3 regions of the Rhodococcus sp. F64268 genome follow, and region 1 is predicted to be linked to each of the others. Evidence: riboswitches for the same ligand, from Rfam matches in the RefSeq annotation. Region 1 holds a riboswitch; each other region holds the start of a gene.
What was found. Region 1 has a riboswitch for thiamine pyrophosphate ahead of MWU77_RS02325 (3-oxoacyl-ACP reductase). Riboswitches for the same ligand answer to the same signal wherever they lie in the genome.
Positions count from the first base shown of each region.

Region 2: it holds a riboswitch for thiamine pyrophosphate, as region 1 does, so the genes downstream of both, MWU77_RS17845 (TenA family protein) here and MWU77_RS02325 (3-oxoacyl-ACP reductase) in region 1, are expected to answer to the same signal.
Region 3: it holds a riboswitch for thiamine pyrophosphate, as region 1 does, so the genes downstream of both, thiO (glycine oxidase ThiO) here and MWU77_RS02325 (3-oxoacyl-ACP reductase) in region 1, are expected to answer to the same signal.

Region 1 covers NZ_JALKAI010000001.1:486,045-490,321, reverse strand. The annotation lists gene MWU77_RS02340 (ABC transporter ATP-binding protein) at 1-227, shown strand, start outside; gene MWU77_RS02335 (ABC transporter permease) at 224-991, shown strand; gene MWU77_RS02330 (DUF998 domain-containing protein) at 996-1,586, shown strand; TPP riboswitch at 1,630-1,721, shown strand; gene MWU77_RS02325 (3-oxoacyl-ACP reductase) at 1,776-2,555, shown strand; gene MWU77_RS02320 (LLM class flavin-dependent oxidoreductase) at 2,555-3,889, shown strand; gene MWU77_RS02315 (MerR family transcriptional regulator) at 3,923-4,277, opposite strand, start outside.
Region 2 covers NZ_JALKAI010000007.1:120,237-124,513, forward strand. The annotation lists gene MWU77_RS17835 (ABC transporter permease) at 1-729, opposite strand, end outside; gene MWU77_RS17840 (ABC transporter substrate-binding protein) at 710-1,732, opposite strand; gene MWU77_RS17845 (TenA family protein) at 1,717-2,427, opposite strand; TPP riboswitch at 2,420-2,516, opposite strand; gene MWU77_RS17850 (carboxylesterase/lipase family protein) at 2,600-4,141, shown strand; gene MWU77_RS17855 (TetR/AcrR family transcriptional regulator) at 4,197-4,277, shown strand, end outside.
Region 3 covers NZ_JALKAI010000002.1:266,973-271,249, reverse strand. The annotation lists gene MWU77_RS05780 (hypothetical protein) at 1-613, opposite strand, end outside; gene MWU77_RS05775 (NUDIX hydrolase) at 788-1,672, shown strand; gene thiE (thiamine phosphate synthase) at 1,677-2,378, opposite strand; TPP riboswitch at 2,405-2,519, shown strand; gene thiO (glycine oxidase ThiO) at 2,515-3,579, shown strand; gene thiS (sulfur carrier protein ThiS) at 3,576-3,791, shown strand; gene MWU77_RS05755 (thiazole synthase) at 3,784-4,277, shown strand, end outside.

The DNA of each region.
Region 1 (4,277 bases):
AGATGTGGGAAACGGTCGAGCGATTGCGCCACGACAACGTTGCAGTCCTCCTGGTCAGCCACGCAATGGAAGAGGTCGAACGTCTCTGCGACCGAGTGGCCCTGCTCGACGCAGGCAGGCTCGTCGCCCTGGACACTCCGCCCGGCCTCGTTGCGGCAGCTTCGGCGAACAACCTCGACGAGGCATTCGTCGCGCTCACCGGAAAAGAACTGGAGGACACCGTATGAACACCGGCACCGAGATCCGGCGGCCCGGTCTCGCAGCGTGGCTGACGCTGATCGCGTGCGAAGGGAGGATGGTGGCTCGCGACACTGCGGGTCTCGTCGTGCCGATCGGCCTCCCGCTGTTGATCCTCGTCATGAGTGCGTCGTCGGCGAGCGGCGAGATTGTGATCAACGGACGGTCGGCGCTCGATGTGTACGTCCTGCCGCTGGTGTTCACGATCATCATCGCCACGATCGGCGTCATCAACATGCCGAGCTTCCTCGCGTACTACCGTCGCACGGGGATTCTGCGCCGGCTGTCGGTGACGCCGGCGTCGCCTGCGATGGTCCTGGTGGCGCAGGTCGTGGTGAGCGTGCTGCAGACCCTGGTCGGGCTCGGTGCGGCGCTGGTCGTCGCGATCGTCTTCTTCGACGCCCGTCTGCCTGTGCACCCGGGCACTGCTTTGGGTGTCTTCGCGCTTTCGATGGCGGCGATGTACGCGGTGGGAATGATCGTCGCGGCGATCTCCCCGACCCCGAACTCCGCGGTGGCGATCGGTCTCGTCGCGTTCTTCGCACTCGGCGCAACCGGCGGTTTGTTCGGCAGCACCGATTCACTCCCGGATCCCGTTGCCGCGGTGGGACAGTGGCTACCGTTCGGCGCCTCGACGCAGGCCATGTCCGCGGCGTGGGCCGGAAGTCCGGCCGATCCGGCCCATTTCGTCGCGCTCGGCGTGGTGATCGTGACCGGTGTTGTCGTCGCGGCGGCGCTCTTCCGGTGGGAGTAACCGCGTGACGATCATCGGTTCGGTCGCGCTCACGGTGTTCGTCGTGGTCTTCCTCGTCGACGGGTGGACTCGTCCTGGCTATCACCCGGTACGCCAGCCCGTCAGTGCGCTCGCACTGGGCCGCCGGGGCTGGATCCAGAGCACCAACTTCATCGTGTGCGGTGCGGTAGTGGCCCTCGGATCCGTCGGCGTCGCCGATGTATTCGGCAGCGTGTTGCTCGGTGTGACGATCGGAGTGTTCGGTGTCGCGCTCGTAGTGTCGGGACTCTTTCCGATGGATGCGATGCGTGGATATCCGCCGGGCACACCGGACCGGACACCGACGGAGTACACGCGACGCCACAAGATTCACGACCACGCGGGTGCGGTCGTGTTCGCCGCACTTCCAGCAGCGGCGGTCATCGCGGCGTTCACGGTCCCCGGCACGGTGTGGACATGGTTGTCGGGCCTGACCGCCGTCGCGCTGAGCATCGGCTTCGTCGCATTCGGTCAGGCGTGGGAAAGCGACGCCCGCTCCGCCGGACTTGTGCAGCGGATCGTGATCGCAGTGGGCTGGGCGTGGCTGGCGTTGCTGTTCGCCCGTGCCGGAACGTGACGCGCTCCGTCGTTGCCCGTGCACACTGCTAACCTGGCGTTCGGAACTCGACACGGGGTGCCGGAAACGGCTGAGACCACACCCGTAGAACCTGATCTCGATCATGCGAGCGAAGGGATGCCGAGTCGGCAACAGGCCAGTGGACCGATGCCGTCTGCGTGTCCCTCGTTCCGAAGGGAAGGCGCCACAATGGCTCTCGTCACAACGTCACTGCAGAATCGGATCGTCCTGATCACCGGCGCAGGCCGCGGGCTCGGCAGCAGCATCGCGCAGGCCTTCGCGGACGAAGGCGCATCGGTCGTGGTGAACTACCGGCGCAGTGGCAACGCAGCACGGGCTCTCGCCGAGAGCATCGGCCCCGAACGAGCACTTGCCGTGCAGGCCGATGTCACCGACCGCACGCAGGTACAGGCCGCGTTCGACCGGGCGCGCGAACACTTCGGACGTCCGGTGACCACCGTGGTCAACAATGCCCTTCCCGACTTCTCCTTCAACGGTGACGCCCGCGACAAGGCCGACGAGATCGGCTACGGCGCGTTCGCGGCACAACTCGAAGGCATCGTCGGTGGCGCGGTGAACACGATCCAGGCCGCCCTGCCCGGCATGCGCGAAGCGGGCGGCGGCAGCATCGTCAACATCGGGACCAACCTGTTCCAGAACCCGGTCGTGCCGTACCACGACTACACCGCGGCGAAAGCAGCCCTGCTGTCGACGACCCGCACCTTCGCCGCGGATCTGGGCCCCGAAGGCATCCGGGTGAACATGGTGTCCGGCGGACTCCTGCGCACCACCGATGCATCGTCCGCGACACCCCCTGAGGTCTTCGATCTGATCGCCGGGTCCACCCCGCTGCGTGCGGTGACGACGCCGGAGGACTTCGCCGCCGCCGTGCTGTTCTTCGCGTCCGACTGGTCGCGCGCGGTCACCGGGCAGAACCTCGTCGTCGACGGCGGGCTGGTGATGGACTGATGACGGGGCGCACTCTGCATCTGGGCGCATTTCTGTACGGTGTCGGGCATCATTCTTCGGCGTGGCGGCACCCGGACTCCGCCGCGGAGCGCATCGGCGACATCGCCTACTTCGAAGAACTCGCGCGCATCGCCGAACGCGGTTGCTTCGATGCGGTGTTCTTCGCCGACGGGCACAGCGTGAACACCGCGTACACGGCGGGCACGACGTGGTTTCTCGAACCGCTCACGGCGCTGTCTGCGATGGCGCGGGCCACGGAGAAGATCGGCCTGGTCACCACGGTGTCCGCAAGCTTCTACACGCCGTTCCACGCGGCCCGCATGCTCGCCTCGCTCGATCACATCAGCGGTGGACGCGCAGGTGCCAACATCGTGACCTCGATGTTCGACGCCGAAGCCCGCAACCACGGACTCGAGTCGCTACCGGCCCACGCCGAACGATACGGAAGGGCGGAGGAGTTCATCGACGCGATTGTCGCGCTGTGGGATTCGTGGGACGAACACGCGGTGATCGCGGACCGCGCTGCCGGGCGTTTCCTCGATGCCGACGCGATCCACCCGATCGAACACCACGGCAGACACTTCCGCGTGGACGGCCCGCTCACGGTGCCACGCTGCCCGCAGGGACGCCCCGTGTTGTTCCAGGCCGGGTCCTCGGACACCGGACGCGATCTTGCAGCACGCCACGCCGAGGCGGTGTACTCGGTCGCCTGGGATCTTCCGGCAGCGCTCGAGTTCGCTACCGACCTGCGGGCCCGCACCGCCGCCGCGGGACGTGATGCCGCGTCGATCGCGATACTGCCCGGTCTCGTCACCTACGTCGGCCGCACCGACGACGAAGCCCACGCGAAGAAGGCCGCATTGGACTCCCTTCTCGATGTCGAGGGCGCGCTCGCCCAGCTCGGGTCCTTCACGGGACAGGACTACACCGGTCATGCTCTCGACGCTCCGGTTTCGGACCTGCCTCCCATATCGGAGTTCACCGGCCCGCAGGGGCGATACTCGACGGTGCAGCGAATCATCGAGACGCAACGTCCCACGCTGCGGGAGCTGCTCGGGTTTCTCGCTGCGGGCGGCGGTCACGCCACCATGATCGGAACGCCGGAATCGATCGCCGACCGTATCGAGGAATGGTTCGTCACCGGCGCCTGCGACGGCTTCAACCTGATGTGCCCTGCCTACCCGGATTCTCTCGACGACTTCGTCGACCTCGTGGTGCCGGAGTTGCAGCGTCGCGGCCTGTTCCGCGCCGAGTACCCGGGTAGTACCTTGCGTGACTCACTGGGGCTGGAGGTACCGGCTCTACCTCAGCGGCACAGTGTGGTTGCCGGGTAGCTCACGGAGAATTGTTCCGGGTCCGAGAACGACTCATCGCGATGCGTCTTCCGTGATGGTGTGGCCCGAGCCGAAATCAGGACGCGTGTCGGTGGGGTTCTCGAGGAGATCGGCGACGCCTGCCGCGAAATTGGGGCATGTCGCGATGTCGTGAGCGCGGCATTCGAGTGCATGCAGTGTCATCTCCCGGGAGCGGGCCATCTCCGCCATCCGCCGCTCCAGGTCGTCGAGGTGCGCGGTGAGCACCTCGCGCCGCTCGTCCGTCTGCCCTGCCAGCAGGACATGGATCTGGTCGAGGCTCATTCCGGCGGCCTTGCTCCTGATGATCACCGCCACCCTGGTGACGTCGGCGTCGCGGTACCGGCGGCGCCCTGCGCTGTCGCGGTCG
Region 2 (4,277 bases), on a different contig from region 1:
GGCGAGCACCAGATCGGTGCGGAACGAATTCTTCTGGATGGCCATGTAGATGCCGAGCCCCGATGTGGCGCCGACGTACTCCGCGAACACCGCGCCCACCACGGCGTAGGTGATGCCGATGCGCAGCGAGGTGAAGAACCGAGGCAGCGCCGAGGGAAGACGCACGTACCGGAACTCTTGCCAGCGAGTGGCTCCCATACTGCGCAGAAGTGCCCCGGCCTCGCGATCGGTCGCGGCAAATCCCTCGATCAGGCCGATCGCCATCGGAAAGAAGGTGGCCAGCGCGATCACCAGAATCTTCGGCAGGAGACCGAATCCGAACCAGATGATCATGAGCGGGGCAATTGCGATGATCGGCAGTGTCTGCGAGGCGACGAACAGCGGCACGAATGCTCGCCGTAGGAACGGCGAGAAATCGACCGCGACTGCCAGTAGCCACGCCACGGTCAGCGACACCACGAAACCGACGAGTGTGACCTGCAGTGTCGCAGCGGCGTGCTCGGCTATGGCGATGCGATGTGCCCACCCCTGCTGCAACACGCGCGTGGGGGACGGCAGCACTTGCGGGCGGATTCCGCTGACCATCACGTACAGCTGCCATGTCGCGACGAGTGCCACCGCGACGACCGTCGCAGGAAGTACACGATCGATGCGGCGTCGGAGCGGGGAGTTCCGGGTAGTCGTGACCCGGATCCGGGCCCCCGCGGGCTCAGGGCGTTTGGTAGTCATCGGTGAGGTAGGTCGACCAGTCGGGCTCGGTGGTCAGCCGCGCGCCGTCGGTACCGGTGAGTAGCCCCTGCTCGTACAGGAACCGGGCGTACCCGGCCCATCTGCTCGCGTCGAGGGTCCCGACGCGTCCCTGGTCGTCACGCATGAAGTCGGCGGAGAGCATCCGCTGACTCTCGAAGACGAGTTCTTCGTTCGAGAACGTACCCGGGTTGGCGTCGAGCAGCGCACGCGCGCCCCGATCGGGATCGTCGGCAGCGATCTCGTAGCCACGCTGCAGTGCTTGCACGAACGCGCGACCACGATCAGGGTTCTCGGCGAGCCAGTCCTCGTTGCCGTTCACGACGATCGCGTACTGATCGGGGAAGCCGTAGTCGGTGTAGTCGAAATAGCGCATCGGCAATCCACGATGCTCCGCTTCGAGTCCCTCCCACGCCAGATACGAGACGGTGAAGTCCGCGGTACCCGAGTAGACGGCCTCGTACGCCGACGTTCCGAGAACGATCTCTTCGAACTCGCCTTGTCCTCCGTCGTTACGGATGACCTGCGCCAGCGTTTCCGAGACGCCCGGGTCGGCGAACCCCGCGTAGATCCGGCCGTCGAGATCGGCCGGTCGCGTGAGATCGTCGCGGTCGGACTTGACGGCTATCGCTGTCGCCCAATGTTGTAGCGGGGCGAGGACCGCAACGGTATGTGCTCCCGCGGCGCGTGCGAACGTAGCCATTCCATGGGTCGAGATCCCGAACTCCGCATTGCCCGCGTCGACGAGAGTGTCGGGTGACGCGTCGTTGTAAGGAAGGATCTCGACGTCGAGCCCGGCGTCGTCGAACAATCCTTCCTGCAGCGCCACGTACAGACCGGTGTGGTTGGTGTTGGGAGTCCAGTCGAGTGCGAACCGGATCGTGTCGTCGGAACCGCCACCGGCGCACGCGCTGACTGCGCACAGCGTGAAGATGGCGGCGGCGAGCGAGACGATCCGGTGCCGCAGCGTCACGATGCGGGCCACGGCTGCGTGTTCAGGGCGGTGTCCCAGAACAGCAACTCGTAGCGGGTCGCAAGCGTGAACGCGTCGATCATCGCGTCGCGTTCGGGCTCGGTGGCCGCGGCCCCTGCAGCGTCGACGAGGGTGCGTGCGGTGGCGACCGAATCCTGGAATCCCTGGTCGTCATAGGTTGCGACCCATCGCGCGTAGGGGTGGGCCGGGTCGGCAGCAAGCACAACAGCTGCGCTGGACGCAAGGTCGCGGCACACTTCGGCGTAGATCCAGAAGCACGGCAACACCGCGGCGGCACCCACCGGATACGGCTCGGTCGCGACGGTCGCCGTCAGATACGACACGTAGCCGAGGCACGCGGGGGAATGCGCGACAGGATCGTCGTTCGCGGGCAGTACACCCCCGGTCAGGAGTTGCCGATGCAGCGCCGATTCTTCGGTGGCAGCCGTCGCGGAACTCGTGGCCCAGAATGCGCCGGTGACAGGATCCGGCGCCTTGGCGGAGAGCAATGCGAGCGCTTTGGCGTATCCGGCCAGGTAGAGCGCATCCTGCTCGATGTAGAAGCGGAACGACTCGAGCGGCAATGTGCCGTCGCCGAGGCGGCGCAGGAACTCGAGGTCGTCGATGGAGTCGCGCAGAACCTTCGTGCGGTCCCACAGGACATCGGTGAAACGGTCGGTCGGTGAAGCGTGCGCAGGCACAGTCATCCCGAATCATCCCTTCGTCAGCATTACCTGATCAGGTTCGACGGGTGTGATCTCAGCCCCGCTGTCGCGAAGCACCCCGTGTCGGTCGGAGGCGACGATAGCACCTCGGGCGGGCCGTGGGCGCCGCTGCCGATGGGTACGTTGGGATGCGAGAAGCTCACCGGGAGGTCATGTGGACGCCGAGACGCTCATTGTCGGATGCAAGTACGGCGACGCCCGCGGGTACCGCGACGGCGCGGTGTACTCGTGGAAGGGGATCCCGTTTGCGGCCCCGACCGGCGGCGACATAAGATTCCGCTCGCCGGAGAGTCCCCGGCCGTGGTCGGGCGTGCTCGACTGCGAGCAGTACGGTCCGATCGCTCCACAGAGCCCGAACAGCCCGATCGGAATCTCGTCCGAGATGTCGATCGGGGAGGACTGCCTCTCCCTCAACATCTGGGCGCCCGAACCGGACGGCGAGAAGCGTCCGGTGATGGTGTGGATCCACGGTGGTGCGTATGTCATCGGCTACTCGGGTCAGAAGATCTACGACGGGCGTGCGCTCTGTGAAGCGGGGAACGTCGTGGTGGTCACCCTCAACTATCGCCTGGGTGCCCTCGGATTCCTCGATCTGTCGTCCTTCTCGTCCGCCGACGACACATATGAGTCGAATCTGGGTTTGCGAGATCAAATTTCGGCGCTCGAGTGGGTGCGCGACTGCATTGCGGACTTCGGAGGCGACCCGGATAACGTCACCCTGTTCGGCGAATCGTCCGGTGGGGGCTCGGTCACGACGTTGATGACGGTGCCTCGTGCGGAGGGGTTGTTCCATCGGGCGATCGCGCAGTCGCCGCCGGCGACGTCGGTATACGGCCGTGAGCGTGCGGCGGTGGTCGCCGAGCGGTTCCTCGGGATCCTCGAGGTGTCTCCGGCTCGGGTGGGGCGTCTCCGGCAGATGCCCTTCGAGCAGCTCGTCGAGGCGGCCGAAACCGTGGTCGGGGAGATCCCCACGAAAGTTCCGGGCACCTTGGCCATGACGCCGGTGGTCGATCGCGACCTCGTGCCCAAGTACCCGGTCGCGGCATTCCAGAAAGGCCTGTCGCACCGGGTGCCGCTCATCATCGGTTCGAACAAGGACGAGCCGTCGATCTTCCGGTTCATGAAGTCGCCGTTGATGCCGGTCGACGATTCGTCCGTGCGCGCCATGCTGGAGGCGCTTGCGAAGGACCGCCCCGATCTCGAGCCCGCGCGGCTCGCCGAGATCGCCGCAGCGTATCCCGATCTGCCGAAGCCGAGCGGGGCGATGGCCTTGTCCCGCGACGCCGGGTTCCGGATGCCGGTGTTGTGGGTGGCGGAAGCGCACTCCGAGCATTCCCCCACGTGGGTGTACCGCTTCGACCACGCAACGCCGATGCTCAAGGCAGCGCGGATCGGTGCCGGGCACGCAACCGAATTACCCTACGTATTCGGTAATTTCGGCACGCTCGGTCGAGATCCGAGTTTCTGGCTCGGTGGGCGCAAGAGTGCGATCGAGGTGTCGGGCCGGATCCAGCGACGATGGTTGGCGTTCGCGAAGCACGCGGTTCCTGCCGCACTGGACGCGTCGAAGCACTGGCCGCAGTACGAGCCGCGTGAGCGGGCCACCCTACTCATCGATGCACGAGACACAGTGGTCGCAGACCCGGAGGGCGCAATGCGTGAGGTGTGGGGCGCGCAGGTGATGGGTTTCTCCTGAACCGGGCCGGTGGCGCAGTCTTGACGTCGTTGAACGCGTGTGCAACCCTTGGAACATGCGTTCAACCGAGGGCGTTTCCGACCTCACCACACGCGCTCGCATCCGCGACGCGGCGATCTGTTGCGTTGCTCGGGAT
Region 3 (4,277 bases), on a different contig from region 1:
CCGCGATCACGCCTTGCGTATGCAACTCCTCGGCCACCGGCAGCATCGACGTCTGCATCATGTTCGACGCCTCGGCCAGGTACGCGGCGCCGACCGGGTTGCCGGTGCGATTGTTGGCGCGGGCGGTTTCGATCAGCCCCGTGTACATAGGGAGCATGCGCGCGATCGCGGCAACGTTCACTGCGCCGAGTTCGTCCTGCTCTGCGAGCCCGGCCGCGGCGACCACGAGCTGCCCGGACGCCTCCGCAACAGCCTCGACATAGCGGTCGCGCACCGGGGCAGGCTCGATCCCACCCGAGATGAATCCGGTGACGGCGGCCGCATCGGCGATGGACAGCGCGCTGTACAGGTTCTGGGCGGCGTTCGCGAGCGGCTCGGTTGTTGCCAGAAGGCGGTCATGGGTGGCCTTCCGGCTACTGGCGACCTGCGCGGATGCCACCCCGGAGATCACCAGCAGAACTGCGAGTACCAACCCGAGCGAAATCAGTTTGGCCGGTGTCGACCGGAACCACTCACGTGCTCCGTCGCTGCGGTCACGCGGCCCGTCATGATCCTCGGCCGAGCCTCCCGAGCCGCCGACGGAATCGATGGGAGGGGGCATGCGCACGTTCACGGCACAATCCCTTCCTCGAGCAACCCGATTGTGGCGAGCATATAAGTTCGATAGGACGTATTGGCAGGCGTCCACATCGTCGGAGGTCGACCGGAGTTCGAAAGTGCCGGTACCCGGCCCCCGAATGGGGATGTCGTGCCCTCGTGACGGCCGAGGGCGAGGAGGGTGGATTCGATGCGCGGTGATGGGGACGGCTGGGCGGTAGGGCCGGACGGAGGACGCCGATGGGGCGTGCACGGTGCTGCGGGTTTGCTGCTCCGCGCACCGCGAAGTGACGGGAACCCTGCGGTGTTGCTCCAGCTCCGCGCGGTGTGGAGCCACCAGGGCGGTACCTGGGCGTTACCGGGTGGCGCCCGCGACAGTCACGAATCCACAGTCGACGCCGCAGTTCGCGAGGCTCACGAGGAAGCGGGAATCGACAGTACGTCGGTCGCGGTACGAGCCGAACGGGTCACCTCGGGAAAGCTCGGCTCGTGGTCCTACACGACGGTGGTGGCCGATGCGCCCGCACCGCTCGACACCACCATGAACGGGGAGAGCACCGAATTGCGGTGGGTGGGCGAGGACGAGGTCGAATCGATGCCTTTGCATGCGGGCTTCGCCGAAGCGTGGTCTGCTCTGCGCACCCGTCCGGTGCGGATGCTGCTCGACACCGCGAACGTTCTCGGAGCCACTGGGCCGTCCGGATGGTGGCGAGACCGTCCCGGCGCGACAGGCGCCCTGCTCGCCGACATCGCGGCGGCGCTCCCACGCACCGTCGAACTTCCGGACGGAACGTTCGGGTGGGTGTCACGGGTCGAGGCGGTCCTCGAAGGTCGTGCGCGTAGCGCGATCGTCGTCGACGACCGTACCCGCGTGCATACCGCGGACGGCAGTGGCGACGACGAACTCGCGCGGCTTGCCGCGGCAGACACACCCGATACTTCCGCTGTTCCCGCTACGGCGACCGCGCTCGATCCGGCCGTGACAGTAGTGGTGACCGCCGATCGAGGACTACGTGAGCGTCTGCCGCACGGCACCATGGCACTGTCTCCGTCGGCAGTACTGGGCTGGTTGTAGGGCGTCAGACGGGCAGCGCAGCCTTCAGCGCTGCGGCGGCAGCGCGCGGGTCGTCGGCCTTCGTGATCGCGCGCACCACCGCGATGCGCTGGGCGCCCGCGTCGAGCACCTGGGGGAGACGTTCGAGATCCACACCGCCGATCGCGAACCACGGACGCTGCGGATGCGAAGCGTGTACCTCCCGGAGGACGTCGAGTCCGGCCGCCGTGCGCCCCGGCTTGGTCGGGGTGTCCCACACCGGCCCGGACGCGAAATAGTCCACTCCGTCCTCGCCGTCGGCGAGCACGGCCTGGGCGCGGCTGGCCGTGGACCGGCCGATGACGATGTCGTCGCCGAGGATCCTCCGTGCCTGCTTCACCGGTAGGTCGCCCTGCCCGAGGTGCAGGATGTCGGCGCCGGCGGCGAGCGCGATGTCGGCGCGGTCGTTGACCGCGAACAGCGCACCGTGGCGTGCACACGCATCGGCGATCACCTCGAGTGCGGCGAGTTCCTCACCGGCCTCCAGGCGGCCGAACTTCTTCTCACCGGCGGAGTCCTTGTCACGCAACTGCACGATATCGACGCCGCCGACCAGGGCTTCCTCGATGAACCGGGCGAGATCGCGGGTGTCGCGACGGGCATCGGTGCACAGGTACAACCGCGCGGTCGCGAGGCGCCCACGGGGGTCGGGATGGCTGCCGCGGTAGGTGGTCGGATAGGTCGTCACGGACAAGACGGTAGCCTCTACCTCGAAAGTGACAACACGGGAGTCCCGGGGATCGCGGGGCTGAGAGGGGGCCTGCCGGCCCCGACCGTTATGACCTGAACCGGATCATGCCGGCGCAGGGAGTGAGGTGGATGTCGTGTCGACAGTAGCGGTCATCGGCGGTGGCGTGATCGGTCTGGCCGTCGCGTGGCGTGCAGCCCGTGCGGGATGGACGGTCACCGTCCACGATCGTGCTCCGGGCACCGGCGCATCCTGGGTTGCGGGCGGAATGCTCGCACCGTTGTCGGAGGGGTGGCCCGGGGAAGAACGCGTCCTCGATCTAGGGGCGGCCTCGCTGCAGCGCTGGCCCGCACTCGCGCACGATCTCGAACGCGAGACCGGCATCGACGTCTTCACTGCGGGTGCATCGCTGACGGTCGCACTGGACGCCGCGGACGCCGCCGACCTGCGCACGATCGCAACCTGGGTCGCGGAGCAGGGCCACGAGATGCGCATCCTCACACGCGCCGAGATCCGTGATCTCGAACCGTCGCTGGGGCCACGGATCAGGCTCGGCCTGCTGGCCCCCACCGAACTGTCCGTCGACAACAGAAGGCTCGTCGAAGCGCTGCATCGCGCTGCCGTCGCAGCGGGTGTGCAGTTCGTTCAGGCTTCCGTCGGCGACCTCGACGAACTGTCCGAGGATCGCGTCGTGCTCGCTGCGGGATGCGCATCGGCGCGACTGTGGCCGGACCTTCCGGTCCGGCCGGTCAAAGGTGAGATCCTGCGGCTGCGCGTGCGACCCGGAGCGACCCCGCCGCCGCGGCACACCGTGCGCGGCAGTGTGCACGGACGCCCCGCGTATCTGGTGCCGCGCGCCGACGGGATCGTCGTGGGAGCGACCCAGTACGAAGCGGGCGACACCGAGGTCACGGTCGCGGGAGTGCGAGACCTGATCGCCGACGCCGAAATGCTGTTTCCCGCGATCGGTGAGTACGAACTGCACGAGGCGAGCGCGGGGCTGCGCCCGATGACCCCCGACAATCTGCCGCTGATCGGCAGATTGTCGGATCGGGTGATTGCTGCCACCGGGCACGGCCGCAACGGAATCCTGCTCACCGCGGTCACGGTCGACGCGGTGCTCGCCGAACTCGCCGACAACCCGCTCGCCGAGGTGGCACATGCAGATCCCCAACGATTCGCGAAGGAGAGCGTGCGATGACGAATCAGATTTCGGTCGGTATCACCGTCAACGGTGAGGAGAAATACTTCGCAGACGAACCGGCCATGACGGACCTGCTGGCGGAGATGGGACTGCCCGAGAAGGGCATCGCGGTCGCCGTCGACGGGGTGTTGTTCCCCCGGGGGCGCTGGAGCGAGAAAATCGGCAAGGGCGCGCAGGTCGAGATCCTCACGGCGGTGCAGGGTGGCTGAACACGCACTCGCGCGGGTGGACCCGGGGCATGACCTGCCCCCGCTGACCATCGCCGGAAGATCGTTCTCGTCCCGGTTGATCACCGGCACGGGAGGCGCCGCGAACCTTGCCGTGCTCGAGGACGCGCTCGTTGCCTCGGGTACCGAACTGACCACCGTGGCGATGCGTCGGGTCGACGCGACGTCCGGAACGGGCGTGCTGGACCTGCTGGTTCGGCTCGGGATCGCGCCGCTGCCGAACACCGCGGGGTGCCGCGGAGCGAAGGAGGCGGTCCTCACCGCGCAACTGGGCAGGGAAGCGCTCGAAACCGATTGGGTCAAGCTCGAAGTCATCGCCGACGAACGAACCCTGCTGCCCGATGCGATCGAATTGGTCTCTGCTGCAGAGCAGCTCGTGGACGACGGGTTCAATGTCCTGCCGTACACCACCGATGATCCGGTGCTCGCGCGTCGTCTGGAGGATGTCGGGTGTGTCGCGGTCATGCC